3 regions of the Pseudoalteromonas sp. S558 genome follow, and region 3 is predicted to be linked to each of the others. Evidence: predicted binding sites of a transcription regulator. Region 3 holds the regulator's gene; each other region holds the start of a gene.
What was found. Region 3 encodes FliA, which starts transcription of late flagellar genes. Its sites were predicted from a motif close to CTAAAGNTNNNNNNNNNNNNGCCGATA; they were not measured.
Positions count from the first base shown of each region.

Region 1: the regulator FliA is predicted to act here: its motif matches at 5,531-5,557, upstream of fliS (flagellar export chaperone FliS).
Region 2: the regulator FliA is predicted to act here: its motif matches at 5,735-5,761, upstream of CWB66_RS01370 (VC2046/SO_2500 family protein).

Region 1 covers NZ_PNDU01000221.1:413-7,487, reverse strand. Annotated here, with positions in the region: gene CWB66_RS14955 (aminotransferase class III-fold pyridoxal phosphate-dependent enzyme) at 1-879, opposite strand, end outside; gene CWB66_RS14950 (cytidylyltransferase domain-containing protein) at 872-1,621, opposite strand; gene CWB66_RS14945 (aldo/keto reductase) at 1,658-2,527, opposite strand; gene pseC (UDP-4-amino-4,6-dideoxy-N-acetyl-beta-L-altrosamine transaminase) at 2,524-3,669, opposite strand; gene pseB (UDP-N-acetylglucosamine 4,6-dehydratase (inverting)) at 3,683-4,684, opposite strand; gene CWB66_RS14930 (hypothetical protein) at 4,734-5,057, opposite strand; gene fliS (flagellar export chaperone FliS) at 5,066-5,452, opposite strand; gene CWB66_RS14920 (sigma-54 dependent transcriptional regulator) at 5,864-7,075, shown strand, end outside.
Region 2 covers NZ_PNDU01000017.1:15,709-27,769, reverse strand. Annotated here, with positions in the region: gene CWB66_RS01400 (VOC family protein) at 1-302, shown strand, start outside; gene CWB66_RS01395 (response regulator) at 299-1,291, opposite strand; gene CWB66_RS01390 (MHYT domain-containing protein) at 1,272-4,544, opposite strand; gene CWB66_RS01385 (M48 family metallopeptidase) at 4,748-5,434, shown strand; tRNA gene CWB66_RS01380 (tRNA-Tyr) at 5,465-5,549, opposite strand; tRNA gene CWB66_RS01375 (tRNA-Tyr) at 5,599-5,683, opposite strand; gene CWB66_RS01370 (VC2046/SO_2500 family protein) at 5,796-6,323, shown strand; gene CWB66_RS01365 (DUF6172 family protein) at 6,643-6,945, shown strand; gene CWB66_RS01360 (YchJ family protein) at 7,413-7,892, opposite strand; gene CWB66_RS01355 (SulA-like leucine-rich domain-containing protein) at 7,923-8,366, opposite strand; gene CWB66_RS01350 (tetratricopeptide repeat protein) at 8,657-9,121, opposite strand; gene CWB66_RS01345 (NCS2 family permease) at 9,240-10,532, shown strand; gene CWB66_RS01340 (hypothetical protein) at 10,611-11,369, opposite strand; gene cysB (HTH-type transcriptional regulator CysB) at 11,670-12,061, shown strand, end outside.
Region 3 covers NZ_PNDU01000137.1:10,650-22,710, reverse strand. Annotated here, with positions in the region: gene flhA (flagellar biosynthesis protein FlhA) at 1-94, shown strand, start outside; gene flhF (flagellar biosynthesis GTPase FlhF) at 116-1,603, shown strand; gene CWB66_RS10830 (MinD/ParA family ATP-binding protein) at 1,596-2,456, shown strand; gene CWB66_RS10825 (RNA polymerase sigma factor FliA) at 2,483-3,193, shown strand; gene cheY (chemotaxis response regulator CheY) at 3,234-3,617, shown strand; gene CWB66_RS10815 (protein phosphatase CheZ) at 3,634-4,401, shown strand; gene CWB66_RS10810 (chemotaxis protein CheA) at 4,417-6,648, shown strand; gene CWB66_RS10805 (protein-glutamate methylesterase/protein-glutamine glutaminase) at 6,705-7,865, shown strand; gene CWB66_RS10800 (flagellar motor protein) at 7,858-8,622, shown strand; gene CWB66_RS10795 (flagellar motor protein MotB) at 8,628-9,581, shown strand; gene CWB66_RS10790 (ParA family protein) at 9,594-10,364, shown strand; gene CWB66_RS10785 (chemotaxis protein CheW) at 10,368-11,141, shown strand; gene CWB66_RS10780 (chemotaxis protein CheW) at 11,166-11,660, shown strand; gene CWB66_RS10775 (DUF2802 domain-containing protein) at 11,677-12,061, shown strand, end outside.

The DNA.
Region 1 (7,075 bases), on a different contig from region 3:
AGCTAAAGACATTGTTTCACCTGCAAAGGTGCCTGAAAAAAAGATGTCTTCCATTAGCGACATTATTTTTTGTTTACCTACGACAGCCGAAATAGGGAACCCGTTTGCCATACCCTTGCCAAAAGTTGCTAAATCAGGAGTAACATTAAACAATCCCTGAGCGCCATGTAAATCAAATCGAAAACCTGTAATAGTTTCATCAAAAATGAGAACAGTGCCATATTTTTGACAAAGTGCTTTTACTCCTTCAAGAAATCCTTGCTTTGGGTAGGCAACGTTCATAGGTTCCATAATTACAGCAGCAAGCTGTTCAGGGTGCTCATTGAAGAGTTTTTCTAATGAATCAAGGTCATTGTATGTAAAAGTATGGGTAAGCGCTCTAACACATTCAGGAACACCTAAGTTTCTGGTTGTGGAGCCAATATACCAATCTTGCCAACCGTGATAACCACAAACAGCAACATGCTCTCTTTTTGTATACGCTCTTGCTAATCGAATTGCTGCAGATGTTGCGTCACTGCCATTTTTACCAAAACGCACCATTTCTGCACAAGGTATTAGTTTTACTAGCTCTTCAGCAACTTCCATTTCGAGTTTATGAGGAAGAGAAAACGTAACACCTAAAGCAAGTTGATTGACAACAGCTTGGTTTATCTCAGCATCACAGTAGCCTAAAGATATTGACAGTAAACCATTAACAAAATCAATATATTCGTTGTTATCGGCATCCCACACTTTAGAGCCATAACCTCGCTCAATAAATAAAGGTGCAGCATTTTGGGGAAATGCAACTTTGCTTTTGCTGAAGGTTTGAGAACCAAGCGGTATCGTTTTTTCAGCTCTTTGTAGCCATTCCCCTGAGTTAGTATAATTATTCATAGCCTTCTTCTTTATCTTGTTTTAATGATTTTAGCATTCCCTCATTACGCGAGAACTGGGCGTTGATAGAGCTCAGTTTTGGTTTCATAGAGAGTAAATGGAGTATATCTTGATAATTAAAATAGTGATTTTGAGCATATAGATGATCATAAATTGCAGAGATTAGTGCAAAATCTTCAGGCTCATCAACGGTCCATCTGTGATTAGATAAATCAGTCTCACTTTGGATGTTTTGTAATTGATATTTTTGCGGATTATTACGTATATATGGCGTTACATGCTCCAGCTCTGAGGGCTTTTTAGCGTATTTATAAGCATCTAGGAGTGCGTTTTTACTGATGACTTCCGTATCAAGACCATCTGGGAATGTGCTTTTCAAGCAGTTACTTGTGTAATCATTGCTATTAATTAGATGCGCATTAATAACATGATCTATAAGTGCAGAGTCTATAACTGGGCAGTCGGCGGTCACTCTAACTACGTGCTCGCATGGGTAAGCAAGTTGTGCATAATAATAGCGACTAAGTACGTTATTTAAATCGCCTCTAAAACACAACAAATTGTTTTCTTTACAAATAACTTCAAGTATATCGTCACTTTTTTCAGTACTTGTTATAACAATCAGTTTATCTATTTTTTTACATTGCTGTATTCGTTTCGCTTGCTGTACAAACATAGGTAAACCGTGAAGGTTTTTAAGTACTTTGCTTGGTAGGCGCGAAGAGCTAACTCTGGTTTGCATGAAGGCGTTTATCATATGTTTAATTCCGGCTGTATCTTAACTGACCCACAGAGAAGGGTTAATTAGCGCTAATTCAGAGGTCGCTAAAGAGTTTAAAACGTCATCAGAAGGGAGTTTTAGATTTTTAGCGTCGGCGTAGCGCTGAATTAATTGCGTTAATTGGTTTTTTGAGCAGCAACCTATTACGGCGCTTTCAATATGTGGTGCCTTTTGAGCAACAATGGCCATTGCGAATGTAAGATAATCACATTCTAACTCTTCAATAATTGCGTTATATTTTGAGAAAAGGTGACCGAACTGAGAAAAATAAGCACGCTTTTGAATTTCTGGTTGTAGTAACAGCCCTTGCAAAAAAATCGAACGAGCGTGTAACTTTATATTTTTCTTTATTAGTAAATTTGTTACTTCGGGTTGAATAAAACGCTGATCTAGCCAGTTCAATGGCGCTTGTACAATGTCTAAATTATACATGTCACTAAGTAAACTAAGTTGTTCAGGAGTGTAAATGGACACGCCGATACGTTTAATGATGCCAGTGTCTTTTAATGCTTCTAATTGCTTGAAGTGATTTTTACCAGCGTTATTTAATAAAGGGTCGATATTATGAAATAAAACAGCATCTAATTCTTCACGTTGTAGATTAGAAAGGCTAAGTTGTACTTGTTCTTCAATACTTAAATGACTGCTAGCGGATATTTTTGTTATGACTGAAAAGTGATTGCTAAAACCAGACGTGCCAATGTTCTTTTCACTATTTCCGTATGCTAAAGCAGTATCAAGTGTAGTAATGCAGGATGCTTTAGCCAGAGTGAGCATTTGCTTAATTTCATCAACGTTAACTTGGCCTTGGTCATTACTAATACCGTAATTTAAACCGAACTGTGCAGTTCCTAGGGCTAATTTCATACTAACTCATTAATCGTCTGAATAATAAATTCTTGTTCTGACTGCGTTAATCCAGGGTGCAGTGGGATGGTAAGTGACGTTTGGTAATATTCAATCGCGTTAGGAAAATCACTTTCTTTAAAACCAAGAGCAACATAATAGGGTTGAATATGTATAGGAATATAATGCAGATGACTCATTATTTTTCTATTACGCAATTCACAAATTAAGGTGTGATGAGCTGCTTTGTCCTCCAGCTGTAAAATATACAAATGATAGCTAGATAAACACGCATCTGATTGCGCTAAATGATTTAACGGTTGTGCTTTAAATGCTTGAGTGTAAATAGAGGCGATAGCATTTCTGGCTAAAATAAATTCATCTAGCCGCTGCATTTGACTAACACCTAACGCAGCTTGTAGTTCGGTCATCCGGTAATTAAAACCAAGTTCAATTTGTTGGTAATACCATGGACCATGGCTTGCCTCTGTCATTTCAGTAGGATCAGTTGTAATTCCGTGACTTCTTAAGCGTTTTAATCTTTTTGCTATGTATTCATTATTTGTTACAGCCATACCCCCTTCGGCAGAAGTGATAATTTTAACGGGGTGGAAACTAAATATGCAAATATCTGAAAACTGACAGTTTCCAACTGGCTTACCTAAGTACTGAGCGCCTATTGCATGGGATGCATCTTCAATTATTTTAAATCCGTATTGCGTTGCTAGCTTATGGATGACGAGCATATCGCATGATTGACCAGCTAAATGAACGGGTATAACTACTTTTGGCAAACAGTTTTTTTGTTTTGCATTAATTAATTTTTTCTCAAGTGCGACAACTGACATATTACCTGTCGTTAAATCAATATCTACAAAGTCGATTTTTGCACCACAATATAAAGCGCAGTTAGCCGACGCAACGAATGAAATGGGTGACGTCCATACTATATCGTTTTTGCCAACATCCAATGCTAAACACGCAATATGCAACGCAGAGGTTGCACTATTTGTCGCACAAGCAAAGTCGACATTACAATAGTTTGTAATTGCCGATTCAAACATTGGCACTTTTGGCCCTTGGGTCAGCCAATCTGATTCCAATACACCAACGACAGCATCTATATCAGCTTGTGATATAGATTGTTTACCATAAGGGATCATGTTTACCTGCTGTTTAAAGGAGTGCTTGTGTATTAAACATTTTTATATCATCAATGCTCATATAATGATGATTATTTAATGAATTATACTCAAAGCCTTGAGGAACCTTATGTCCTTTTTCACCAATAGCATTTACAGTAAAGTCATTACTTCGGCTACTAAATTTAATACCCGGTGCTATAAGGTAATGATCATGATATTCATAGGTTTCAAAGCATAAATCGGCAGGGCACATAACTTCATGAAGCTTTTCTCCAGGTCGTATCCCTATATCTTTTATAGGTAAGTCTGGTGCCATGGCTTTTGCTAGATCTATTATTCTGATTGAAGGTATTTTAGGAACAAAGATCTCACCGCCTAACATGCGCTCAAAATTGGTTAAAACAAAATCGACACCTTGCTGCAAGTTAATCCAAAAACGTGTCATTTCTAGGTGAGTAATCGGAATGTGATCACGACCCTCATCAATAAATTTTTGAAAAATAGGCACTACAGAGCCCCTCGAACACACAACATTACCGTAGCGCACGACAGAAAATGTAGTCCTATGACCGCCTGCAATATTATTTGCTGCAATAAATAATTTATCTGATGCTAATTTTGTGGCACCGTATAAATTAATAGGATTTGCAGCTTTGTCGGTAGATAGCGCGATGACTTTTTCAACATTGTTATCAAGTGCTGCATCAATTACATTTTCAGCCCCATTAATGTTGGTTTTTATGCATTCCATTGGGTTGTATTCTGCGGCAGGGACTTGCTTTAGTGCTGCTGCATGAATTACATAATCCACACCACGCATTGCTCTTTGTAAGCGAGCTTTATCTCTAACATCGCCGATAAAATATCGCATACAAGGTTGATCAAACTCTTGCTGCATTTCAAATTGTTTTAGTTCATCACGCGAGAATATTATGATTTTTTTTGGCTGATAACGCTCAAGTAACGTTTTAACGTACTTTTTACCGAATGAACCTGTGCCACCCGTTATGAAGACAACTTTTCCGTTAAACATTTTGTATATCTCCGTTGGATGCTTAGTTAATAGTTAGTAATACTCTAAATTAAGAGTTGGCTTTGTATTGATTGACCGCGTTATTGCTTTTTTGCTTACTTATTATTTTTTCTGCAACTTGTTGTTTAGCATATTCTATTTTAGCAGATAGTTTTCCAATTAGATCAATTATTAATTCAAGCTCTGCGGCGGAATAAAAGTTTTCATCTTTTGCGATAGATTCTTTCAAATGGCTATCTAAATCATTATGAGCGTGAGTAGCGCTTTCAACTTGCAGCACTTCGTCATCTGATAATAGTTCTATAAGTTTTAAACATAGTTCACGGGTGTGACAATCGTTTATTGATAGCTCAGTAATTGACTTTCCTAACATGGTTAATCCTAAGATCTATGCTCTAGAGGAATTGCTTCCCAACCTGATTTAATCTCTTTGATCAGCACGATAACTTCATCAAGCTTATCTATGTTATTTTCCATATTGGCCATCAAAAGCGTGCGCTGGCAATAGTCGTACAAAGAGTCTAAGTTTGTAGATACTGCATTATCACCTTCAAAATTCAGGACTTGCTGTAATGCCCCAAGCAATGTAATACAGTCTGAAATAGCAATTCCTTTCTTATCAAACTCTTTACGCTGGATGAAGCCTTTTGCTGCTGAAAGTTTACCAACAATATTTGCAAACACTAATTTGACTTGGTCATAAGGCGTCATTTCTTTAACGCTACTTACAGTGACTTGACGGTATTTATTTATCGACGCGTGTGCCATATAGGTAATTCCTAGAAATTTAATTACAATACTTAAACCTTAAGCAAGTTTAGTTCCAAAATGAACATAACGTTTACTTATCGGCAAATAAGTTTGTTTCTTTAAAAAAATGCATGCCATATTTCAAATATTTTACTCTTATTGATATAAAACTACTATTGCAAGTTATTTGCGTGTGTTGGGTCGTTAGGTATATTTACACTCTTAATGTAAATTAGCATTTTTTAGTACTTTAATGTGCATGCCTAGATTGTAAAGAGTTATTAATTAGTTATTAAGTACTGCTTTTTTGATTTATATGTCTGTTTTTTGGCGTTAATGTCAAAAAATTGCCGCTAGTGCTTGCATCCAAAATTTACTGGCTTACAATTTCATTAATAAATAAATTAGTGAAATTATGGCTCGCTATATATGATCTTGATTTTAGATAATAATAACAACCGCTCGATAGGGTTAAATGCATCACTTACTTTTATTGGTGAAGCCGTTCAACTTTTAGACGAAGCAAATTTTGAGCAAGAATGTGCGAAGTATCAACAAAAAGAATGCATTGTAATTTTAGGTGCCTTGCAATCACTCGATCATGAAAGCTTAATTAAGTGTTATCCAACACTGCCATTTTTGCTAATAGGCGAAACGCTAAAACCATTACTTAGTATCGCCAATGTAGTCGGACTTATTTGTGAGCCATTTAGTCATGAAGTAACAACGCAGTTGCTTCACGATTGTCAGCAATATCAGCGAATGCTTCCCAGTGACCATAAACACTCTAAACCGCATAAAACTTTTGATGGCCTTGTGGGTGAAACCGATGCAGTTAAGGATGTACGCTTTTTAATTGAGCAAGTTGCAAAAACTGACGCAAATGTTTTAATTTTAGGCGAATCGGGAACTGGTAAAGAAGTTGTTGCGCGCAATGTACATTTACTATCAAAAAGAAGCGCTGGGCCGTTTGTGCCAGTCAATTGTGGTGCGATCCCAGCTGAACTTTTAGAAAGTGAATTGTTTGGCCATGAAAAGGGCGCATTTACAGGGGCTATTTCGGCGCGTAAAGGCCGATTTGAACTAGCACAAGGTGGCACGCTATTTTTAGATGAAATAGGCGATATGCCATTGCAAATGCAAGTAAAGTTATTGCGTGTTTTACAAGAGCGCAGCTATGAACGTGTTGGTGGTACTAAGGCGATTCAGGCAGATGTACGTGTAATTGCTGCAACGCATCGTAACCTAGAAAATATGATTGAAGAAGGTAGTTTTCGTGAAGATTTATACTATCGCTTAAATGTATTTCCTATCGAAAATCCATCGCTTAGTGAGCGCGCTGATGATATTCCATTGCTGCTAAAAGAGTTAATGCGCCGTGTTAATGATCAAACAGGATCAACGGCTAAATTTACCGAGCGTGCTGTTGATAGTCTAAAAGAGCATGCGTGGCCAGGGAATATTCGTGAACTCGCTAATTTAGTTGAGCGCATGGTGATTATGTTCCCTGAAAAGGTAGTTGATATTCCTGATTTACCTAATAAATATCGTTATATTGAGGTTGAAGCATACGAGCCAGAATACCCAGAAGAGTTAATGGAAAAAGATGCGTTTAACGATATATTTAGTACTGGTTTTAGT
Region 2 (12,061 bases), on a different contig from region 3:
ACGGACGAGGCCCTTTAACACTTGAAGATGCAAGTTCAACAACCCGCTTAGCACTTTTTGAAGGTGAGGGGCGTAGTAAAGGAATTGCATTTTTGGCTACAGGGGAGCAATTTATAGAGTGGCTTAACTACTTTGAAAACCTAAATATAAAAGCGGTTCTTGCTGATCATGGTGTAACGTTTTCAATGTATTTTAAAGATGAAAGTGGTAATAGCCATGAAATTACGTCACATGACTATCGGTATATAAAATCTTATTACCCAAATGTTGAGCTTGGCTCCCACAGTGCTAAAAAGAATTAGCTTTCTTGATTTGCATTTTTTATAGCAATAATATCGTCTAAGTTTTTTACAAATAGTTCGATTAGAGCGGGATCGAAATGAGCTCCTGCTTGCGCTTGCATATGTTGAACTGTTTTTTCTACGCTCCATGCTTCTTTATAAGGACGTTTTGACGTAAGGGCATCAAAAACATCTGCAACGGCAACAATTCTTCCTTCAATTGATATATCTTCACCACGTATTCCATTGGGGTAGCCAGAGCCATCCCATTTTTCATGGTGTTCAATTGCGAGTTTATGAGCTAGTTGTAATAGTGGGGAGGGTGAATTTGCTAAGATTTGCGCCCCTATGGCAGCATGCTTTTTCATATATTCAAACTCTTCGCCTGTTAATCGCCCTGGTTTTAATAAAATAGCGTCAGGAATGCCTATTTTACCAACATCATGCATAGGGGCCGCTTGGCGCAGCAGTTCAGCTTGTTGTTCTGGCATACCAAGGGCTAAGGCAAGGACCTTGCTATATTGACTCATACGAATAATATGCTCGCCAGTATCAGTGTCTTTATATTCAGCGGCCCGTCCCAAGCGTTGAACTAAATCAACATGTGCTTGTTTTAATTGTTCCGCTTGAACTAATGAGAGATGTGTTTTCACTCTCGCCCTGACAATAGCTGGGCTAATTGGTTTGGTGATATAGTCAACTGCGCCTAGCTCAAAGCCTTTAAACTCATCACTTTCATCATCTAATGCAGTGACAAAAATAATAGGAATATGAGACGTGCTAGCTTTGTTTTTTATTCGCTGGCAAACATCAAAGCCATTCATATCTGGCATCATAATGTCGAGTAAAATAAGTTGAGGTAGATCTTTTTCAAGTAAGGCCAGTGCGGCTTCACCTGATTTAGCAAATGACATGCGATATTGATTACCTAACACTTCTCGCATTACTTTGAGATTTGCTGGTTCGTCGTCAATGATTAAAATACGAGGTCTATCGGTAGAAAAATCCATCAAAAGCAGTGATTATACTTTTTACTTCATCTGCAAATTGTATATCTGAGTTGAGAAGTAATTGGGCAATAAGCTCATCGTTAAGTTCAGCATTTTGAGCATATTGATACAATACCTCACAAAGCGCCTTTAGTTCTAAAACAGACAAAATACTAATATTTTCATCTATACTATTTTTTGGCTGCTTACACACATTTTTTGCCAACAATTGAACTATGATAGCGAGCTCTTCTTTTATGGCACTGAGAGTGCTACTTACCTTGGTATCTTCTGCGTACTCTAAATTATCTAGCAATTCCATTAACGTTATCAGGCCTAGATTTCCTGCCACCCCTTTTAACGTATGCACTAAATTTTTGAAGTTACTAACATCAGATAGGGGCTCGTTTAAAAGTACTTTAAATTTTTTGCCACTGTCGTTCATAAATTTAGTGATTTCTGTAAGTTGTCTACATTTTGAGCCCCACAAAGCCAAACCTTTTTTAAAATCAATGTGATTAGTATTATGGTCAGTGTGTGCTACGGCGATTTCTTTTACTAAACTCAGCCCAAGAACCTGTGCAATTTCTTGATTTAACTGGTTTATATCAATTGGCTTATTAGTAAAACCATTCATCCCAGACTTTTTGGCTGTCAATTTATCTTGTTGTAATACACTGGCTGTTAAAGCAATGATAGGTGTATATTTTAATTGTCTTCGTTTTTCAAGCTCACGTATTTTGAGTGTTGCTTCAATACCATCGCATTCAGGCATGTGAATATCCATTAAAATAACATCAAAGTTTTGTTCCTTAAAAATACTCACAGCTTCAAGTCCGTTACTTGCTGTTACTACGGTATGTTTATCCCGTGAAAGCAGTAACGAAAGCAGCTCCGTATTTTGTTCAATATCATCAACAACAAGGATTCTAAGAGCTGGTAATTGGGTATGTAACCCATCGAAGTAATCTATTTTTGCTTCGTCCCCGGCTTCAAGCGGTAATGAAAAGTAGAAGCAACTACCTTTACCCACTTCACTAGTGAGGTCTATAGTGCCTCCCATTAGCTCTACAAGCTGTTTACTAATAGTAGTCCCAAGCCCAGTACCACCAAATCGTCGAGTTGTGGTCCCATCAGCTTGCTCAAAGGGCTGAAATATGGCTTGTATACGATCTTCTATGATACCAATACCGGTATCTTGCACTTCAAAAAAAAGATGTTCATTATGCGTTGTACTTACAGTGACAGTAACAGCTCCACGTTTTGTAAACTTTATAGCATTACCAATGAGGTTAGTAAGTATTTGCCTCAGTCGATCAGCGTCTCCGTAATAGGTCTTACTTACCGACTCTTCAATATTGAGTGTTAGACTTAGATTTTTCTTTTTAGCTTCTAGCCAAAATGTCGAAATAATACTGTCTATGACTGGCTTCAAACTAAAATGAGCTGGCTCTACAGCAAGTTTTCCACGTTCTAGCTTTGCTGAATCAAGAACTTCATTGAGTAAGCGTAATAATGAACGAGCGGCATTGTTAACAGTAATGAGATGTTTTTGTTGTTGTTGATCAAGAGGCGTATCCATGAGCAAGTCACTAAAACCAATAATTGAGTTCATAGGAGTACGTATTTCATGGCTCATGTTTGCCATGAAAGATTGTTTAGCGTTAGCGGCTTCTTCTGCCTGAAGTTTTGCAGTTTCAAGCGTTTTCTCGTATTCTTTTCGCTCTGTTATATCGACTAGCACACCGTCAATCCATTGGGATTCACCGTGCTCATCAAAATCAAAAGTCCCCCTATCAAGTAGCCATAGAATTTTTCCATTGCGGTGACGGATCCGATATTCAATAGAATACTGACGCTTTTGTGTGAACGCTTTATTTACAGCAACAAGAATAGCTGGCTGATCAGTTTTCAAGACAAGGTCATTAAATTCAATACAATGCTCGATAAATTCTTTTGATTGATATCCCGTTAATTCAAGAACACTCGGGCTAATAAATAGCATTGTCCAATTTTCATCAAATTTACACCTAAACACAACGCCCGGCATATTATCCATTAAAGAGCGATACTGTTGCTCTTTTTCTACTAGGCTTCGTTGCAGTTCTCGTTGCTCGGTTAAATCAGTAATAAAGCCTACATATAGAGGGTTTTGGCCAGGTTGATTAACTTCACCAATACCTAATCGAATCGGAAATAAGTATCCGTTTTTATGTTTAGCGGATATTTCACGATTGACACCGATTACTTTTCCTAAATCAACATTTTTAGCTTTTGATAGGTAATTATCGTGATTGGCCGCGATGCTATCATCCATGAGTATTTTAATATTGCGATCTCGTACTTCACTTTCGCACCAACCGAATATTTTTGTTGCTGAGTTATTAAAACTTAAAATTATACCTTTGTGATCAATGGTTACAATTCCATCTATAGCAGTGCCTAAAATCGCATTTAGGCGCGATTCGTCTGCTGATTTAGCTTCTAGTAACATTCTGTAGCGCACCATACCATTAAGTACTCCAACAACACTCGTGATAGCTATTGTTGCTGTTGCTACCGCAATGGCGACAAATGTTAAGCCTGCAGTAGCGTTTGTATCTTCATATAAAATAGGCGATGTAGTCACAAATCGGGTTGCGGCCATACCCATATAATGCATACCGGTGACGGCTAAGCCTAAAGCAATAGCGCTGATAAGTCGGCTCTGAAAAGGGGCTAATTTAGGAAACAATTTTTCAAGATTAAAGCGGCTATACAAGGCGAAAAATGAAAGTGCGATAGCAACAATAATAGAGAGGCCAAACATAGCAGGGTCGTAACGTAATAAGGGCGCCAGTTGCATCGCAGCCATGCCACTGTAGTGCATTGTGCCAATACCAGCACCAAGTAAAATCGAACAAGTAGCCAGTATTTTGAAATTCCCATTACTACTTACCAGCATAGATACGGCACATTGGCAGGCTAAAAATGCGGGTATAAATGACAATAATGTAATCATGGGATCATATTGAATATTAGTGCAGAGTGAAAAAGCGAGCATACCAATAAAATGCATACTCCAAATACCAACAGAAAAAACAGTGGCTGCGGTAATATTGGCTAAACGTTGGTAGCTTGGAAATTTAGTACTTTTTGCTAAATCAATGAGTTTGGTGGTAAAAAATGCAGAAAATATAGCGATTAGGACAGACATTGAGACTAAAATAGGATCGTAAACCCCATTCACAATTAAACTAGGATCTTGGTCCGTAATGAAAAAAGCTGACAGCATAATAACTCACAATGTAATATCACTATTTTAGTTTAATATAATTAAGCAATTAATAAACAGTTAATTTACTGCGGTTAATAAAGCACTATTTCATAACGACTGAATACGAGAGTACTTTAACTAATAAAGCTAATTTTTTTAATTAAGATGATGCTAATATATTACCTAGATGGGTAAATAATATTTATATTTGAGAAATTGAAGTGTTTGAATATCAGCTAAAAAAAAGCGCACGAAGAAAAACCGTTGCGATTAAAGTTCATAACCAGCAGGTAACCGTATACGCACCTAGCTATATTGCAAAAAAGCAGATTGATAGTTGGCTTTTAGAAAAAAAGACATGGGTTGATGCGCAATTGCTTAAGCAACTCACTGTTGTTGACTGCAAGCAATACCCCTTTGAAACTAAAAAAATATGTATTTATTCTGAGCAAGTAAATGTGCAGTTTGAGCAAGGTCACTACTCTGGTGTAAAACCACAACTAGCTGGCTTGTTAATTACGGTATCTAAACGTGTTAAACATCAACAATTAAAGTATCAAAAATTATTAGAAGAGTATTTAAAAGAGCAGCTAACAGCTTATATAGAAATGCGACTTACGTATTTTTGTACACAAATGAACGAGGCTTTACCACACAATTTGAGTATTGCGATTTATAAAAGAAAGTGGGGGAGTTGTAACAGCAAACGTGATTTGACCTTTAATCTACACCTTATTGGTGCACCACAGCACATAATTGATTATGTAATAGTTCATGAGTTAGCTCATCTGCGTCATTTAAACCACAGTAAAGCATTTTGGCAGCGAGTTGAAATATTTTACCCTGATCATAAATCAGCATCACAATGGTTAAAAATTAATGGAATGAGCTTACAGTGGATGTTTTAGACTTTATTGCTTACAAGGGAAGATTAAAAGTGGTGGAGGGAGCTGGATTCGAACCAGCGAAGGCTGAGCCGTCAGATTTACAGTCTGATCCCTTTGGCCGCTCGGGAACCCCTCCACACTAATTTTGTTACATTTGGCCCCACTTAACTTAGCGGTAAGAAAAGTGGTGGAGGGAGCTGGATTCGAACCAGCGAAGGCTGAGCCGTCAGATTTACAGTCTGATCCCTTTGGCCGCTCGGGAACCCCTCCAATGCAACGGCGCTGATAATAGCAAAATATGTATTTAAGTAAAGAAAAAAACTAAAGAAAAATGAAAAAAAGCCGATAAATATCTATAACCTACAACAATCGGCTAAAGACTATGCAAATCGATGATTTGTTGATCACTGAGAACCAATTAAGCACACGGCTTAACAAAAGTGTGCACGAACAGCGAAGAGGAGAGTTTTCTCTTTTGCTCGCAATGTTATCGCATGACGCACTTGATTTTAGCCAATTTCACTTACCAAAAACAGAACTCGAAGACGCAATTATTACTGATGATGCGCTTCGCAAACAATTGGGTGTTGGTCCTAAGCAACTTTTAGCGCCAGATAAATTTGATATGTTGATTGGTCAACATAACGCTTCACTACTGATCAGTGCTGGAGAACGCTCTGGAATGAACGATATTAAATTGAATCATTGTTTGAATCCAGAGCCCCTCTTTATAAGAGATGATGTAACGCATATTCCGTTGAATATCATTGATAATTGCGAGCTTGCTGTGCGTAGACGTATAAAAAACACAGAAACGCAACTTTCTAATCCAGCGATGGACGCCGCTGCTTTTTACGATCTCCTTAATAACGATGCTTTACATGACCCTTTACACTTAGTTACTGCTTGAGAAAATATCTAATAGGAAGCAGCAAGCGTGTTAGTTATGTGATTCAGGGATAAATGCATATTGTAATTTAACCTAGGAAATTGACTCTTACTTACCGATTGATTTACCTTCTTACAGCTTTAAAAGTTAGGTATATCGAGTAACCCTATATGTTGTTTTTTGTGTTTTCGCATCACTATTACTGATTAATTTAATGATATTGGCTAATAATTGATTTAGTGCAAAAAAAGCATCCAAAAGTTAATTGCAATTGCTATAATGATCGCAAATGGTATGACTGAAATGCCGCTATCATTAAACCAAGGTAATTAGGAACGTAATGAAGAAAACATTCACGCTGAATCACGAGAAAATCAAATACCCTCGTATGGTTGATGCTGCAAAGCATGAAGTGAAAAAATATTTGAAACGAGAGCGCAATAAAACACTACCTGAAGATGCAGATTATTGGGCATTTGACTGTAAGTTTGGTAACACAGCTGAAGATGCACAAGTTGTGCACGTAGCTGAATTAAGTAACCAAATTGGTGAAATTGAAAAGCAAGGTCTGACTTCTTTCTATGTAGAGATTTTAGCACGACCAGCTCAGCGTCAACAGTTAGACTTAGATGATGACGAATAATATTTAGTCAGTATTCGAAATTATAAAATGGGCTCAAGTGGCTCATTTTTTGTTTTACGCTATAAATATTAAGTGTGGGCGTTTATCGGTTGTTCACTAAAACAGAGGAGGCATGTTTAAATAATACCAATCCGCAATAATACTTAATCAATTTGAGGGATTAAACCTGACGCTAACTTTGTTAAAAATTTCTGATATAGAACAACTAAAGGACAAATTTTTTGCCTTGTTATCGATACGATTTCCTTCCCTCAAAATAGATCACTTAATTAAGCGAATCGGTATAAGCAAGTTTGGTGCGCTGGTAAATGTAGCGTTTAAACGCTAACTACACACCGCAATAATTGGCATAAACATGAATAAGGTAGCTACAAGAGTAGAGGGGGGTTAAGTGTATTTATATCAATAAAGGACTGCCTATAATCAACAATCCTTACTTATGTAAAGGGGTTAAATAAAATTATATATTACACACTGTGGCATTTTTTGTATTTCTTATTACTACCACATGGACAATCATCATTTCTACCCACCTTAATATCCGTAACTGGAAATATAGTGCCATCTAAATAACGCCATTGAGCATTTTCTTTAATGAATTGCGATTTTTCGTGAAGTTCACAAAACAGACTTTGGTAAAAGTACTGAGCTTTAAATTCCACTTCGCCTTTATCTTCATCATGGTGTGAGCTAATGACATCAAGATTTATAAATCGACAGCTGTTAGCAAAATCGTTTATTTCTTTAATAGGATTTTCAGCTTGCTTTTCACTTGCATAGGTTTGGTAAACATATTTTGCATTTTTAAGTACATAAGCTGTATAACGCGAACGCATTAGTTGTTCAGGAGTCTGAGCTTGTTGTTTTGCTAAATGAAGAGGTTCGCAGCAGTCTGCATATTCTTGCTGACTGCCACATAAACAGCTTATAGAGTTCAGTGAGTTCATAGTTGTTCTACACAGTATAAAAGCGTTAGTTTAACAAGCTTGTTGGCTATGGGGTATCTTTGTAATTTGAATATTTTTTGTAAAACAGTAAAGTTTTGTTCGTGTTTTACTCAGATCTAAAGATAAGCTATTAAGTAATTGGTTATTTACTATGTCTGTCCATGTAATTACTGCTGAAAAATTACCGTTATGTAACGCCGAATTTAATACATACTCTAAATTGACTAGGTGCTTTTGTCTAATAACAAGTAATTTACTTGTATCAATAGAGCATGAATCAAGTAATGCTTTACTAGGTACGTTATCTGGTGCGATTAATAATGTCCATGCGTTTAGATTATTGTACTGATGTAGCACCTTTAATAACTCAAATGTCGCAGATATCTCATCTTCAATCTGAATTAAATTAACACAATCACTTTTATCGTCTTGCTGGTAGCTTTTAACTGTTCTAATTGTAATAGGCTGTAACATTTTAGTTATCTCACTGGGTTTATATACAGTATTTATATACAGTAGTTTATACAGTGCTTTTGCGCAAGTATTATTTGCTATTTATTTGTACAGTTATTCTTTTTTAAATATTCAATTAGATTTAATTTTTAAGTAGGTCCTTGATAATTAATGTTTTTATATTTTATACCACTTCTAGCTTAAATTTTAATTATAGAGTGCTATTGCTACTATGACTTAGCCAGCAGGTGGTTGCAGCGTTTCTTACGGTGACTTTATACAGGTGTTTTATGAATAAAATACGTAGATGATTATTCTGTAGGGGAAGTATGAGAGATCAAATGAGAAAACTGCAACTGGTGAATTTGCTCATACAAACTAGCTGCATAACATTGTGCATCTTTAAAGCGTTTGGTTTCAATATGTTTACGTAGATCGGCTAAAGCCGCCGTCGCAGGTTTATGACCTTGACTACTTGATAAGCTTAGCCATGCTGCAGCATGAAAAACACTTTGCGGTACGCCTTGCCCTTTAACAAAAAATAGTCCCAAATAAAATTGTGCTCGGTGATCTCCCGACATAGCAGCCAAACGCATCCATTTTGCGGCAAGTGGATGTTGGTCATTTTTTAAATAATAAAGTGCCTTATTAAGAGAGCCTTGCGGGCGATCCTCATTATTTGGCGCTAAATTAGCATCATTAGGTTGCGTTACAAAAGACAATATATTGTCTAATTGTTGCTCTAAATTCTGGCCTGTTGGTGTTGTATTTATCATATTCGTCTTTTTGTTATTTTAGCTACTTCAATAGTTTAGTATACCGCAAGGTAAAATGTCCTGTAAAAAATTATTTTTATGATAAAATCTCGTCACTTTTTATTATCATAAGTTTATTATGCTCGAAGCCTTATTTAAAATTAATGAAAATGGTTCCTCGGTTCGCCGTGAGTGTATCGCTGGGGTAACTACATTTATCACCATGGTTTATATCGTGTTTGTGAATCCTGCAATGTTAGCTGAAGCAGGAATGGATCAAGGAGCAGCCTTTGTCGCTACATGTATTGCTGCTGCTATTGGTTGTTTTATTATGGGCTTATGGGCTAATTATCCATTAGCACTTGCGCCTGGTATGGGATTGAATGCCTTTTTTACTTACGGTGTTGTGCTGGGAATGGGGTACACGTGGCAAGCCGCATTAGGTGCTGTGTTTATGTCGGGCTGTATATTTCTATTTTTAAGCTTATTTAAAGTTCGAGAGTGGATCATTAATGCGATTCCCTTAGTTTTAAAACAGGCTATTGCAACAGGTATTGGTGCATTCTTAGCGCTAATTGCGCTTAAAAATGCAGGGATTATCATCGCGAGTCCAGCTACTTTAGTCCAGCTAGGCGATATAACATCAGCGGGCCCATTGTTAGCTATTTTTAGCTTCTTTATTATTGCAGCACTTTTATATCGCGATTTTAAAAGTGGTGTTTTAATTAGCATTTTATTGGTGACTGTTATAGCACTAGGTTTAGGGCTTGTTGAATATCATGGTGTGGTTGCTATGCCGCCTTCTATTTTACCTACCTTTATGCAGCTTGATTTTGGTGCGGCACTTGAGCTTTCAATGCTCAGTGTTATTTTTGCATTCTTGTTTGTTGATTTATTTGATACTTCAGGGACATTAGTCGCTGTAACACAAAAAGCGGGATTGGCTGATGAAAAGGGCAATATGCCTCGCTTAGGACGAGCATTGAGTGCAGACAGCACTGCCACAATTGCAGGTGCAATGTTGGGTACTTCAACAACAACATCTTATATCGAGTCGGTTGCAGGTGTATCTGTAGGTGGGCGAACAGGCTTAACTGCTGTTGTTGTTGGTATTTGCTTTTTACTAATGATGTTTTTTGCACCACTTGCGCAGATGGTGCCTATTTACGCAACGGCTGGAGCCATTTTATATGTGGCTGTATTAATGCTGCAAAATCTGAAATTTGTAAATTGGGATGACATGACCGATGCTATTCCGGTGACTGTTGTATTATTAATGACGCCATTAACTTTTTCTATTGCACATGGTATTGCACTGGGTTTTATATCGTATACTGCAGTTAAAGTGCTGTGTGGCAAGCGAGATGAAGTCTCAATTAGTGTCTGGATTTTAACTGTGTTATTTGTTGTTAAGTTTGCGTTTTTGTCGTGATAGATGCTGATGAATATTAACAACTGACCATAAAAAAGCCCATATAATTGTATGGGCTTAACTAAAAAAGATAAATGCTTACCATTTCTTTTTAGGGGCAAATAATACATCTAAATCGTCTTGCTCTTGCTCATTTTTCTTTTTAAGTGCTGTGGCGTTCGAAGCTCTAAGCTCAACGCTTATCGCCTCTAAATAACCCTCAACCTCTTGAAGCTTTGCTGTTACGTACTCATCAGCGAATGAAACAGAGTTTAATGTTGCATAGGCTTTTTCAAAATATTGTCTTGCAGAGCCAACCATGCTCGCCGCTTGTGCAGATACGCCGCGTTTAATTTGGCTTTCTATGTTTATTCTAAGCTGAAGCCTTTCAAGACGTTTGTCTTCTCCTGAAAAAACTTGGCTATCAACTCTACCCTTAGCATGCTCTGATCGTAAAATTGCACGTAGTTTTTTAATACCTTGAATAAGGCCAACAAGCTGTTTATCGTTACTAGGAATAGATAGTGCATCACTATTATTACCTTGAATATTGCTTGATAGGTGTTCTTTTGCTTCGGTTAAACGGCTTTTTAGTGCTTTAGAGCCCGGCGAGTTAATAACCATGGTATTAAGTGCTTCATAAATACGTCGTTGCAATACTCTTATAATGTGTTCCGATAACGGAATATTAGCATTGTTCATTAATGCTTCTTCGGTTTCTTCTATTATCGCTTTTTGTTTTGTAAGCTCTTTGCGACGTTTGCCTTCTTGCTTTTCTTTGTGTTGCTGAACTGCATTAACCCAAAGCGCAATCACAATCAGTGCAACTATAAGCACTATTATAATAGAAACGATCATGTTGTAATTCTCGGATTCATAAGCTAATTAATTAATCTTACATTAAATATATGGTAACGGGGTAGTTTTACAATGATTAACTTAAAAATAGACTAATAATGTATTGAAAGTCTACGCAATTATAAGATAAATCGGAATAATCATTGCTATCTGAAGTATATTTATTGTGCTAGCCTTGAGCTCCAGACGTATAAATGCAAACACACTGGCCTAAAACTACGATTAAAGTAGAATAACGCTTGGACATAACACCTATTGCCTTTATATATAATATGAATAACAACGTTAAAATATGCAGCCATGAAATTACAACAACTCAGATACATAGTAGAAGTACAAAATCATAAACTAAATGTTTCAGCCACTGCTGAGAGCTTATTTACCTCACAGCCCGGCATTTCTAAACAAGTACGAATGCTAGAGGATGAGTTGGGAGTACAAATATTTGGTCGCAGCGGTAAACATTTAACGCATGTAACGAGTGCGGGTAAAGAAATTATTCATATATCACGTGAAATCTTATCGAAGGTCGAAGGTATAAAAGCAGTCGCAAATGAACATACGCTACCAGATCAGGGTAAGTTAAATATTGCTACGACTCATACCCAAGCGCGTTATGCGCTTCCGAATGTTATTCAAGGGTTTATGAAAAAATACCCTGCAGTATCACTTCATATGCACCAAGGTACACC
Region 3 (12,061 bases):
TAAGTACACCATTCCTGGATTGAGAGTGATGTCTTATCAAGAGGTACCAGATGAAAGACAGATTAAGATTGTTAGCTCGGTAGGCCAACAATAAGATTTAAACAGGGGTTAAACCATGAAAATTAAACGTTTTTTTGCTAAAGATATGCGCACAGTACTTAAAGAAGTTAAAGATGAACTCGGTGTTGATGCGGTTATCATGTCAAATAAAAAACTAGCTAACGGTGTCGAAATTGTGGCAGCTGTTGATTATGAAAAAACGGCCCCAAAACCAGTTGCTCAGTCTCAAAATACAGCAACAGAGCGCTCTAATCATTTAGCGCAATCGCAAAATACGCACAATTTTATAAAACCGGAACCACAGCGTGCACAGCCTTCACCACAGGCTAAAGTTGCAGATAGTTTAGAAGCATTATTGGAACGCCAATCACCTCGACCTCGTTCACCTGAGCTAGCTTCAATGTTTTCACAATCGGGAATTGATACTACCGAAAATTATCAAGAACCTGTAGCTAAACAACGTCCTAAAAATATGTTTTCACATGAAAATGCAGCGCCGATACGCCCTCAAACACAAGCTGATAGCTTAGGTTTTGATGATTTAGAAAGTGATTTTGATGACCTTGAAAGTCCGATAGCACCTCGTCAGCAAGCTAAAAATAATGAAAGCGTAGAGATGACATCTATGCGTGAAGAAATGAATGCAATTCGTCAGCTATTAGAGCACCAAGTCTCAGGTTTAATGCAACAAGATATGGCGCGACGTGATCCAACGCGTGCATGCATGATTGATCGTTTAATCGGCATGGGAATAGGCAAAGATGTTGCTGAGCAAATGGCGTGTTTTGTACCTGATGATGTTTCTCGCCAGCAAGGTTGGAAAGCTTTATTAGCGATGGTTGAAGATCAAATGCAAACCACGAACAACGAAATACTACGTCAAGGTGGAGTTTACGCATTAGTCGGCCCAACGGGGGTGGGTAAAACAACAACTGTCGCAAAACTTGCTGCACTTGGTGCGCAAAAGTATGGCGCTGATAAAGTTGCGTTAATTACTACGGACACCTACAGAATTGGTGCATACGAGCAACTAGCAACATATGGCCGAATTATAGGGTGTAGCGTAAAGCAAGTTAAAGATGCTAATGAATTGGCTGAAGTTTTATATCATTTACGAAATAAACGTCTAGTATTAATTGACACCGCAGGAATGAGCCAGCGTGATTTACGTTTAACCGAGCAATTAAATACGTTAATGCGTAATCAACGTGTCGATATTCGTAATTATTTAGTATTAAGTGCCACAGCACAAATTAATGTATTACAAGAAACGGTAAGACATTTCAAAAAAGTACAGTTAAGTGGTTGTATTTTTACTAAATTAGATGAATCGTTAAGTTTAGGTGAGATTATTAGTATTGCGATTCAAAATCGTCTTCCAATAGGTTATCTTACTAATGGCCAGCGAGTACCAGAGGACATTCGAGTTGCGAATTCAGAAAAACTAGTAAAAAAAGCTGAGCAATTATATTTAAAAAGAATAAAATCACAACATTCACGACATCAATCAGTGGCGTCGAACACAGTAGGGATGTATGATTAACACAGTATTAGATCAAGCAAGCGGCCTGCGAAAAATGAGTCAAAACAATAATAACGGCGTAAAAGTTATCGCTGTGACCGGTGGTAAAGGTGGAGTAGGTAAAACGAATGTTTCACTAAATACCGCAATCGCATTAGGTCAACAAGGTAAGCGAGTTTTAGTTCTTGATGCCGACTTAGGTTTAGCAAATTGTGATGTGATGCTTGGGCTTCGTGTTGAGCGCAATTTATCGCATGTATTATCTGGTGAATGCGAACTGGATGAGATTTTAGTTGAGGGTCCTGCTGGGATTAAAATTGTCCCTGCAACGTCGGGTTCGCAAAACATGGTTGAATTATCACCTTCTGAACACGCGGGTCTTATTCGTGCCTTTAGCGAATTAAATACCGAATTTGATATATTGATAGTAGACACCGCCGCCGGCATTTCCGATATGGTGCTGAGCTTTTCTCGTGCAGCACAAGATGTAATGGTCGTCGTGTGTGACGAACCAACATCAATAACAGATGCGTACGCACTAATTAAAGTATTAAGTCGTGAGCATGGCGTGTATAAATTTAAAATTGTTGCAAATATGGTTCGTAGCCTTCGCGAAGGCCAAGAATTGTTTGCAAAGCTATCTAAAGTAACAGATCGTTTCCTAGATATTTCTATGGAGCTAGCTGCAACGATACCTTACGATGAAAATATGCGTAAAGCGACACGTCGGCAGAAAGTTATTGTGGAGTTGTTTCCAAGCTCTCCAGCTTCAGTGGCTTTTCGAGCTCTGGCAACAAAAGCGGTCAAATGGCCAATACCGAATCAACCGTCAGGGCATTTAGAGTTTTTCATTGAGAAGCTGGTTAACGGCTAATTATGACAACATTGGTAAATAGAGCTATGGGATATCAATCAACACAAAATTTAAATGTGATTGTTGAGAAACATGCGTCACTGGTTAAAAAAGTGGCATGTCACTTAATTGCTCGTCTACCTCCAAGTGTACAACTCGATGATTTAATTCAATCGGGTATGATAGGACTGATTGAAGCGTCAAAAAACTTTGATGCAACTAAAGGCGCAAGCTTTGAAACGTTTGCAGGTATTCGCATCCGTGGCGCTATGCTAGATGAAATGCGCCGTGGTGACTGGGCTCCGCGTTCTGTACATCGTAAAAGTCGTCTTGTTGCTGAAACGATAAACGAATTAGAAAAAAACTTAAATCGTGAACCTACAGATATAGAAGTTGCTGAAAAACTTGATATTTCGTTAAATGAGTACCATCATATTTTAAACGATGTAAATGCAAGTAAAGTGTTGGGTATAGAAGACCTTGGAATTGATGAAGATGTCATAACTCCAGCAGGTCAAGATTTAACACTAGACAAACCTTTTAATAATGTTAAAAATGAACGATTTAATGAGTCTTTATTAAGTGCAATAAAATCATTACCAGAGCGAGATGCTATGGTGTTATCTTTGTACTATAACGATGAAATGAATTTAAAAGAGATTGGGCATATACTCGATGTTAGTGAATCGCGTGTGAGTCAGATACATGGTCAGGCGATGATTAAGCTAAAAGCAAAAATCAATGACTGGATAAACTAGTAGTAAGTAAATAAAGGTTAAGACCTCACTGGAGGATGTTTTGGATAAAAACATGAAAATTCTTGTCGTTGACGATTTTTCAACAATGAGACGTATTATTAAAAATTTATTGCGTGATTTAGGCTTTACGAATGTTCAAGAAGCAGATGATGGTTCGACTGCTTTACCAATGCTACAAAATCAGTCTTTTGATTTTGTCGTGACGGATTGGAACATGCCAGGTATGCAGGGTATTGACCTTTTAAGGGCAATTAGGGCGGATGACAAGTTAAAACATCTCCCTGTTTTAATGGTAACGGCTGAAGCTAAAAAAGAACAGATAATAGCTGCTGCTCAAGCTGGTGTTAATGGCTACATTGTAAAACCATTTACAGCTGGCACATTGAAGACCAAATTAGAAAAAGTGTTTGAACGCTTAGGTTAATTATAGGGAGAGGCTTATGTCAGCACCTGCTGCGCCTCGAATAACTTTAGAACAAGCGCGTCAACTCGTTGTTTTTTTAGAAAACGACGAGCAAGATAAAGCTGATCAATTAATTTTAGATACAGCGTCTAAAGAGCAGTCAGAGATATTTGCTGAAGTTGGCAAGTTAACGCGTCAATTGCATGAAGCTCTAAAAGGTTTTGAGCTAGATTCGCGTTTAACAAACTTAACAAACGATGCAATTCCGGATGCTAAAAAACGACTTAGTTATGTCATGGAATTGACAGAGAATGCTGCAAATAAAACCATGGATGCGGTTGAGGCAAGTCTCCCTATAACTCAGGAGTTAGCGGGTGAGATAGCAGCCATTAAACCGACATGGGATCGGTTAATGAGTCGGGATATAGAGCTTGGTGAGTTTAAAACTCTGTGCCACAGCATAGATAAGTTTATGAGTAACTCACACAATAAAACAGATGAATTACAAAATTTAATGACAAATGTTTTAATGGCGCAAGATTATCAAGATTTGACTGGTCAAGTTATTCGTCGAGTAATTGAGCTTGTAAGAGAAGTAGAAGAAAGCTTACTTCATCTACTCACTGCGTTTTCTGCGCAGGATGTGGGTACAGTTAATATAGTAGAACAACAAAAAACAGAAGAACCGATTGCCGTACAAACATTAGCAGGTCCCGAGGGCCCTATTATTGATAAAGAATCGCGTAATGATGTTGTGTCTGATCAAGATGAAGTCGATGATCTTTTATCAAGTTTGGGCTTCTAAGAGGAGAGTAACTGCATGTTTGAAGTCGATGAAGATATTTTACAAGACTTTCTTGTAGAAGCAGGAGAAATTCTTGAACTTCTATCCGAACAGTTAGTTGAACTGGAAAATAATCCAGAAGATACCGAACTATTAAATGCTATATTTCGAGGCTTTCATACAGTAAAAGGCGGTGCCGGATTTTTAGCTATGACAGAGCTTGTTGATGCTTGTCATGGTGCAGAAAATGTATTTGATTTGCTCAGACAGGGCGTTCGAACTGTAAACTCTGAATTAATGGATGTTATCTTACAAGCATTAGACACCATTAATGAAATGTTTGCGACAATTCAAAACCGTGATAAGCCTGAGCCTGCAGATCCTCAATTACTTGAAGTCCTACATAAATTAGGGTTACCTCCAACGGAAGATGAGTTATCTGGAGCATCTTCTGAAATTACAGCAGACGAACCTGAACAGGCTGATGTCGTTGCCACAGAAAACGGTGACAATAACACTATCAGCTCACAAAGCCCTGACGACGACCCATTTGCATTCGATGAATTATTTAGTAGTTCGGCTTCGCCAGCCGCCGAATCGCAAATTGATGAAATTACAGAAGATGAATTCGAAAACTTACTTGATGAACTGCATGGTAATAACCAAAGCTCTGAGACTAAGAAGCCTGTAAGTACTACTTCTAGTAGTGACATTACTGATGACGAGTTTGATAATTTATTAGATGAGTTACATGGTGTTGGTAGTTTTGGCACTGTTGATGTACAAAAAAGTGAGCCAGTTGCTTCGCATACGCCGCAAGAAACAGCGCCTGTCGCCAATAACTCAGGCTCTTCTGATGATGATATTAGTGACGCTGAATTTGAATCCTTATTAGATGAATTACATGGCAAAGGCAGCGCACCTAAATCTGTAGAAAGTAATCATCCCGTAACTGCAAAGCCTGCACCTCCAAAACCGGCTGTTCAGGCAAAGAAAGTTGAGCCTGCGCCTGTTAGTAAGCCCGCTAATAAGCCTGAAGCAAAAGCACCAAGTCCTGCTGCTCCAAGCCCAGCCGCAGCTCCGAAAAAGGCAGTCGCGCCCGCAGCTGAAACTACAGTACGTGTAGACACTAAGCGCCTTGATCAAATTATGAATATGGTTGGTGAGCTAGTACTTGTGAGAAATCGCCTCGTTAGTTTGGCCACCAATTCTGAAAGTGAAGCGATGGGTAAAGCAATATCAAATTTAGATGTTGTAACCGCCGATATTCAAGGTGCGGTTATGCAAACCCGCATGCAACCGATCAAAAAAGTATTTGGGCGTTTTCCTCGAGTTGTTCGTGACTTGGCGAGAAGCTTAAATAAAGATATCAATTTATTACTGGTCGGCGAAGAAACTGATTTAGATAAAAACTTGGTTGAAGCGTTAGCCGATCCGCTCGTGCATTTGGTCAGAAACTCAGTCGATCACGGCATTGAAATGCCAGATGTACGTGAAGCATCTGGAAAATCAAGAACAGGTACTGTTACGTTATCAGCGTCTCAACAAGGCGATCATATTTTGCTTACTATCAAAGATGATGGTGCTGGTATGGATGCTGAGAAACTCAAGAAAATAGCAATAGCTAAAGGTGTACTTGATCATGACCAAGCAAGTCGACTTTCAAACACTGAAGCTTACAACTTAATTTTTGCACCAGGCTTTTCAACAAAAGAAGAAATTTCGGATATTTCCGGACGTGGTGTTGGAATGGATGTTGTAAAAACAAAAATCACCCAGCTTAACGGTTCTGTAAGTATTGAATCAGAGTTAGGTGTTGGTACAACATTAGAGATTAAAGTACCGTTAACGCTCGCAATACTTCCAACGTTAATGGTTGTTGTTGGTGCACAGACATTTGCATTACCACTTGCTGGTGTTAGTGAAATATTCCACTTTGATTTAACTAAAACAAATGTTGTTAATGGTCAGTTAACTGTTATTGTCCGCAAAAAAGCGGTTCCATTGTTCTACTTGGAACATTGGCTTGTAAAAGGGGCCGATCGTTCTTTGCGTAAAGATCAAGGTCATGTCGTGATTGTTCAAATAGGCACGCAGCAAGTTGGTTTTGTAGTGGACTCGTTAATAGGGCAAGAAGAAGTTGTAATCAAACCTCTTGACGCTTTATTACAAGGCACTCCCGGAATGGCTGGCGCTACAATAACTTCTGATGGTGGAATTGCATTGATTTTAGATGTTCCAAGTATGCTAAAACATTACGCGAACTGACAATAAGTAGGTGTAGTATGCACTACACCTACGTCTAAACTAAATAAGAGAGCTCAATGGTTGTTAAAGTCTTAGTTGTTGATGATTCGAGCTTTTTTCGCCGTAGAGTAAGCGAAATTCTCGAACAAGACAACGATATTAAAGTAATTGGCTTTGCTGTAAATGGTCGAGAAGCTGTTGAAAAAACTGAGCAATTACGCCCTGACATGATCACGATGGATGTTGAGATGCCGGTCTTAGATGGTATCAGTGCTGTTAAAGAAATAATGGCAAGCAATCCAACCCCTATTTTAATGTTTTCGTCGCTAACACGTGATGGTGCTACAGCAACACTAGATGCGCTAGATGCTGGAGCAATGGACTTTTTACCTAAAAAGTTTGAAGACATTGCCCGTAATAATGATGATGCAATAAAGCTTTTACAAACAAAAGTAAAAGAGATTGGCCGTCGTCGCATCCCTCGTTCATTTAAGCCTTTAGTTCCGGCTAAGTTAGCACCAACATCCCTAGCGCCGAGTATAAAGCCATCAATAGTTGCTAAAGAGACTAATATACGCCAGCCAGATAGAAGCTTTCAACGCTCAGCAGTGCAGCCTAAGTCATCAGTAAATGCTTCAACAATTCGCACTAGCGGTAAACATTATCAACTACTTGCGATTGGCACATCTACTGGTGGGCCTGTGGCACTGCAAACTATTTTAACTCAGTTACCAGCTAACTTCCCGCACCCCATTTTGTTGATTCAACATATGCCTGCGGCATTTACACCGGCATTTGCGACGCGCTTAAATAGCTTATGCAAAATTAAAGTAAAAGAAGCACAACAAGGCGATCGTTTACAAGCTGGAACGGCTTATTTAGCACCCGGTGGTCAGCAAATGATGGTTGAGGGGCGTGGAGCTGCAAAAACGTTAAGAGTTTTTGAAGATCAAAGCGAACGAATCACTTATAAACCAAGCGTCGATGTAACATTTGCAAGTGTAGCGAAAGCTTATCAAGGCGATGTGTTAGCAATAGTGTTGACTGGTATGGGAGCTGATGGGCGTGATGGAGCAAGAATGCTCAAACAAACGGGTGCAACGATTTGGGCACAAGATGAAAATAGTTGTGTCGTTTATGGTATGCCACAAGCATTAGTAAATGCTGGGCTAGCCAGTGAGATCTTAGCGCTTGATGACGTAGCTGTGAGAATAAAAAGAGAAACTGGTTGTGGATAAGCTTTCTATTCTAGGGCTACTTATTGCGCTAGGATCTATAGCAATTGGTTACTCTTTGGAAGGGGGCGTTGCATCTGCATTATTTAATGTCCCTGCGCTCGTTATAGTGCTTGGTGGTACATTGGGTGCTGTGATGTTACAAACATCTGCAAGCACCTTTAAAAAAATGCTAAAAATAAGCCATTGGGTTTTTTTCGCTCCACAATACGATATAGACGAAGCAATTGAGCAAGTTAAACGTTGGTCGCACAAAGCCCGTCAAGAAGGCTATTTGGCACTAGAAAACGAAGCGTTTATTCATCCTGATATCTATGCCGCCAAAGGGCTTGGTTTATTGGTTGATGGTTGTTCTGAGCAAAAATTACGAGACACACTCGAAATAGACTTATTACTTGAACGCGACAGATTATTAGAGGCAGGGCGTGTTTATGAAGCAATGGGAGGCTACAGCCCAACCATTGGTATTTTAGGGGCTGTACTAGGACTTATTCAAGCGATGTCTTTCATCACTGATCCGCAAAAGTTGGGTGAAGGTGTGGCAACTGCGTTTATTGCTACAATATATGGTGTCGGTCTTGCTAATATTATTTTTTTGCCGATGGCAAATAAGTTAAAACAACGGATTGAACAAAAAATGCTTTATCATGAAATGCTTGCTGAAGGTGTTATCGCGATAAGCTTAGGTGAAAGCCCGCTAAATATTGAATTAAAGCTTGAAGCCTACCGTGTAGAACGTCCTAACTTAGCCCAAGAGTAATCGCTATGTTACGCCGCCGCTTACGCAATGTCTCTTCAAAAAGCCAACATACCGAACGCTGGTTAGTCTCTTATGCTGATTACATGACCATTATGTTTGCATTCTTTGTGGTTATGTATGCTATTGCAATCAGTAAAGAAGAAAATTTTCAAATATTGTCAGATTCACTTGAACATGTTTTTGATAAATCTGCACGCCAATATTCACAAAATGGTGAAGGTGTAAACGGTAATGGTATTCTTACTGATAGAGTAACTCCTGAACAAGAAGTGCTTTATGGCGAGAGCATTCAAAAACAAGATCAAGGTCCTGAACTACTTGATGGACAAAGTGATACTAGCAATATACAGCAAAAGTATTTAGGAAAACCTTTAGATAGCTTGTTAACAAAATTACAATCAGCACTTATTGACGAAATTCGTGATGGTGAAGCAAATTTAGAGTTAAACCAAGATTGGCTAATTATTGAACTTAGCTCTGGAATGCTATTTTCAAGTGGCAGTTCAGTCGCTCATTTACGAGCTAAACAAGTCGTCAAACTCGTTAAAGATATTATTGCTCCTGTAGATAATTATATTAGAGTGCGTGGTTATACTGATAATGAAACTATTCGTAATGAAATATTTCGTTCTAATTGGGAGTTATCGGTAGCAAGAGCAACATCAATTTTAGTTGAACTAGAAGAGTTAGGAATAAACTCTGCGCGTATGGCAATAGAAGGTTATGGGCAATACTCTCCTCTTGCAGATAATAGTACAGAGCAAGGGCGAGCTGAAAATCGCAAAGTTGTCATTGCACTTTCTAAGTATGGATTACCACCTGTTATTGGCGTTGATAAATCAAAGCCAGAGAGTCAAAAAATAGAACCAGAAATTGAACTCCCTTCAGATGACGATACAATAAAAATAATTCGTTTACCTCATGGTGGTGTCCGCATCACTACTCGTAGCGAACAGTAATTAGGATGTAATGTGAAAATCTGGACTGTGGCAAATCAAAAAGGTGGTGTGGGAAAAACAACAACAGCAGTGAGCCTTGCCGGTATTCTTGCTTTGCGAGGTAAGCGGGTATTACTGATTGATACAGATCCACATGCATCATTAACCTATTATTTTGGTATTGATTCAGAAGATTTAGAAATTAGCGTATATGATATTTTTGCCCGTGGTACAAGCATGCAAAGTGAAGAAATACTTCAATCACTCTGTCCGTCAACGCTCGAGAATTTGGATATTTTACCCGCGACTATGGCAATTGCCACACTCGATAGGAGTATGGGTAATAAATCGGGTATGGGGTTAATATTAAAAAAAACGCTTGCAAAAATTAGTGACCATTATGATTATGCAATTCTTGATTGCCCACCCGTGTTAGGCGTGTTAATGGTTAATGCACTTGCGGCAAGCGAGCGTATTTTAGTTCCCGTACAAACTGAATTCTTGGCTTTAAAAGGACTTGATAGAATGATGCGTACGATGGAGTTAATGCAAACCTCGCAAGCGAAAAATTATGAATATACTATAATTCCTACTATGTACGATAAACGGACTAAAGCATCTTTAGAAGCTTATAAGACTTTGCAAGATACCTATAAAGATAAGGTGTGGCCAGGGGTTATTCCCGTAGATACAAAGCTAAGGGATGCGAGCTTTGCGCAAAAAGTACCCATTGAGTTTTGTCCTCGATCCCGAGGTGTGTTTGCTTATAAAGCACTATTAGACTATTTAATTGAACAAGGTTGATAAATGAGTAAGCAATTATTTGCTAATGAAAAAGTAATGACTCAATATTTAGGTGCATTGTTACGTGACGATGGGCCTATAGATAACCTAGAGCCTGTCGCAAAATTGCTTGAAAAAATACCTAATGGGACAGAACAAGAACAGTTACAGACTAAAGAGAGTAATGTAACTGAAAAGACTGATGAACAAATTCAATCAGTAGTAGCACCCAAGCCTTTACCGAGTGAAAAGGTTGTTACAGATAAAATTATTGATGTAACAGATAATACCGCAGCGCAATTATCAGAAAAGCCTTCACAGGCACTGAAAACGCAAAGCCAAGAAGATTATTTTGAAGGCGAATTTCAGGCATTGTTTTTTGAAGTTGCAGGGTTAACGCTTGCTGTGCCATTAAAGTCACTGGGTGGAATTCATCAGTTAAGTGAAGTAAATCATCTGTTTGGTAAGCCAAAGTGGTTTAAAGGCGTTATGCTTAACAGAGATGAGAAGCTAAATGTTGTTGATACCGCTCGTTGGGTCATGCCTGAAAAGTATGATGAAAAGTTAGAGGCATCTCTTAATTATCAATATTTAATCACGCTAGGCGATAGCCAGTGGGGATTATTGGCTGAAAAGTTAATAAATAACATTACATTGAGTAAAGAAGATGTAAAATGGAATACTAATAAAGGTAAGCGTCCATGGCTTGCCGGTGTTATTAAAGAAAAAATGTGTGCTTTAATAGATGTAGATAATTTAAATGCATTATTAGAAAAAGGCTTAGATAGTCGTCAGTAATAATGACCATTACGGGGAAATAGCATGAATCAAGATAAATTACTGTCAGCAAATAAAAATGCAGATAATGATGAAATATTACAGTGGGTTACATTTAAGCTAGAAGAAGAGACTTATGGCGTAAATGTAATGCAAGTGCAAGAAATATTGCGCTACACTGAAATTGCTCCAGTGCCTGGTGCGCCTTCTTACGTAATTGGTATTATTAATTTACGTGGTAATGTTGTAACCGTTATAGATACACGCTCTCGCTTTGGTTTAGATGCTGCAGATGCAACTGATAACTCTCGTATCTTAATCATTGAAGCTGAAGAACAAGTTATAGGCATTTTAGCCGATAGTGTCTCTGAAGTGGTTTATCTACGTAGTTCTGAAATAGACAGTGCACCAAATGTTGGTACTGAAGAAAGTGCTAAATTCATTCAAGGTGTGTGTAATCGTGATGATGAATTACTGATTTTAGTCGATTTAAACAAATTGCTCAGCGATGATGAATGGGATGAGTTAAGCGATATATAAGCTTTACCACTAAAATATGTTGTTACTTAGTATCGCAATTGCAGCGCTGGCGATTGGACTTATATCGTTAGCGCTAATTGCTGCATTAAAAAGCAAACAAGCAACTGAGCTTGATTCTGCTATGCAGCAACTTAAAGACACTTCAGAGCAAACTCATATTCTGCGAAGTGAAGTATCTGAATTACGAACCGGATTATTGAGTATTGGTAAACGAGTGCTTGAGGTTGAACAACAAAACCAAGAGTTAGTTTTACAACAAGCGGCTCAGAAATACGACGATCCAGATGCTAAAATTTATTCTCGTGCTGTAAAAATGGTTGGCTTAGGTGCCGATTTAGACGAGGTTATACGCGAATGTGAACTGCCTAGAGCTGAAGCCGAATTACTGTTTTCTCTGCATA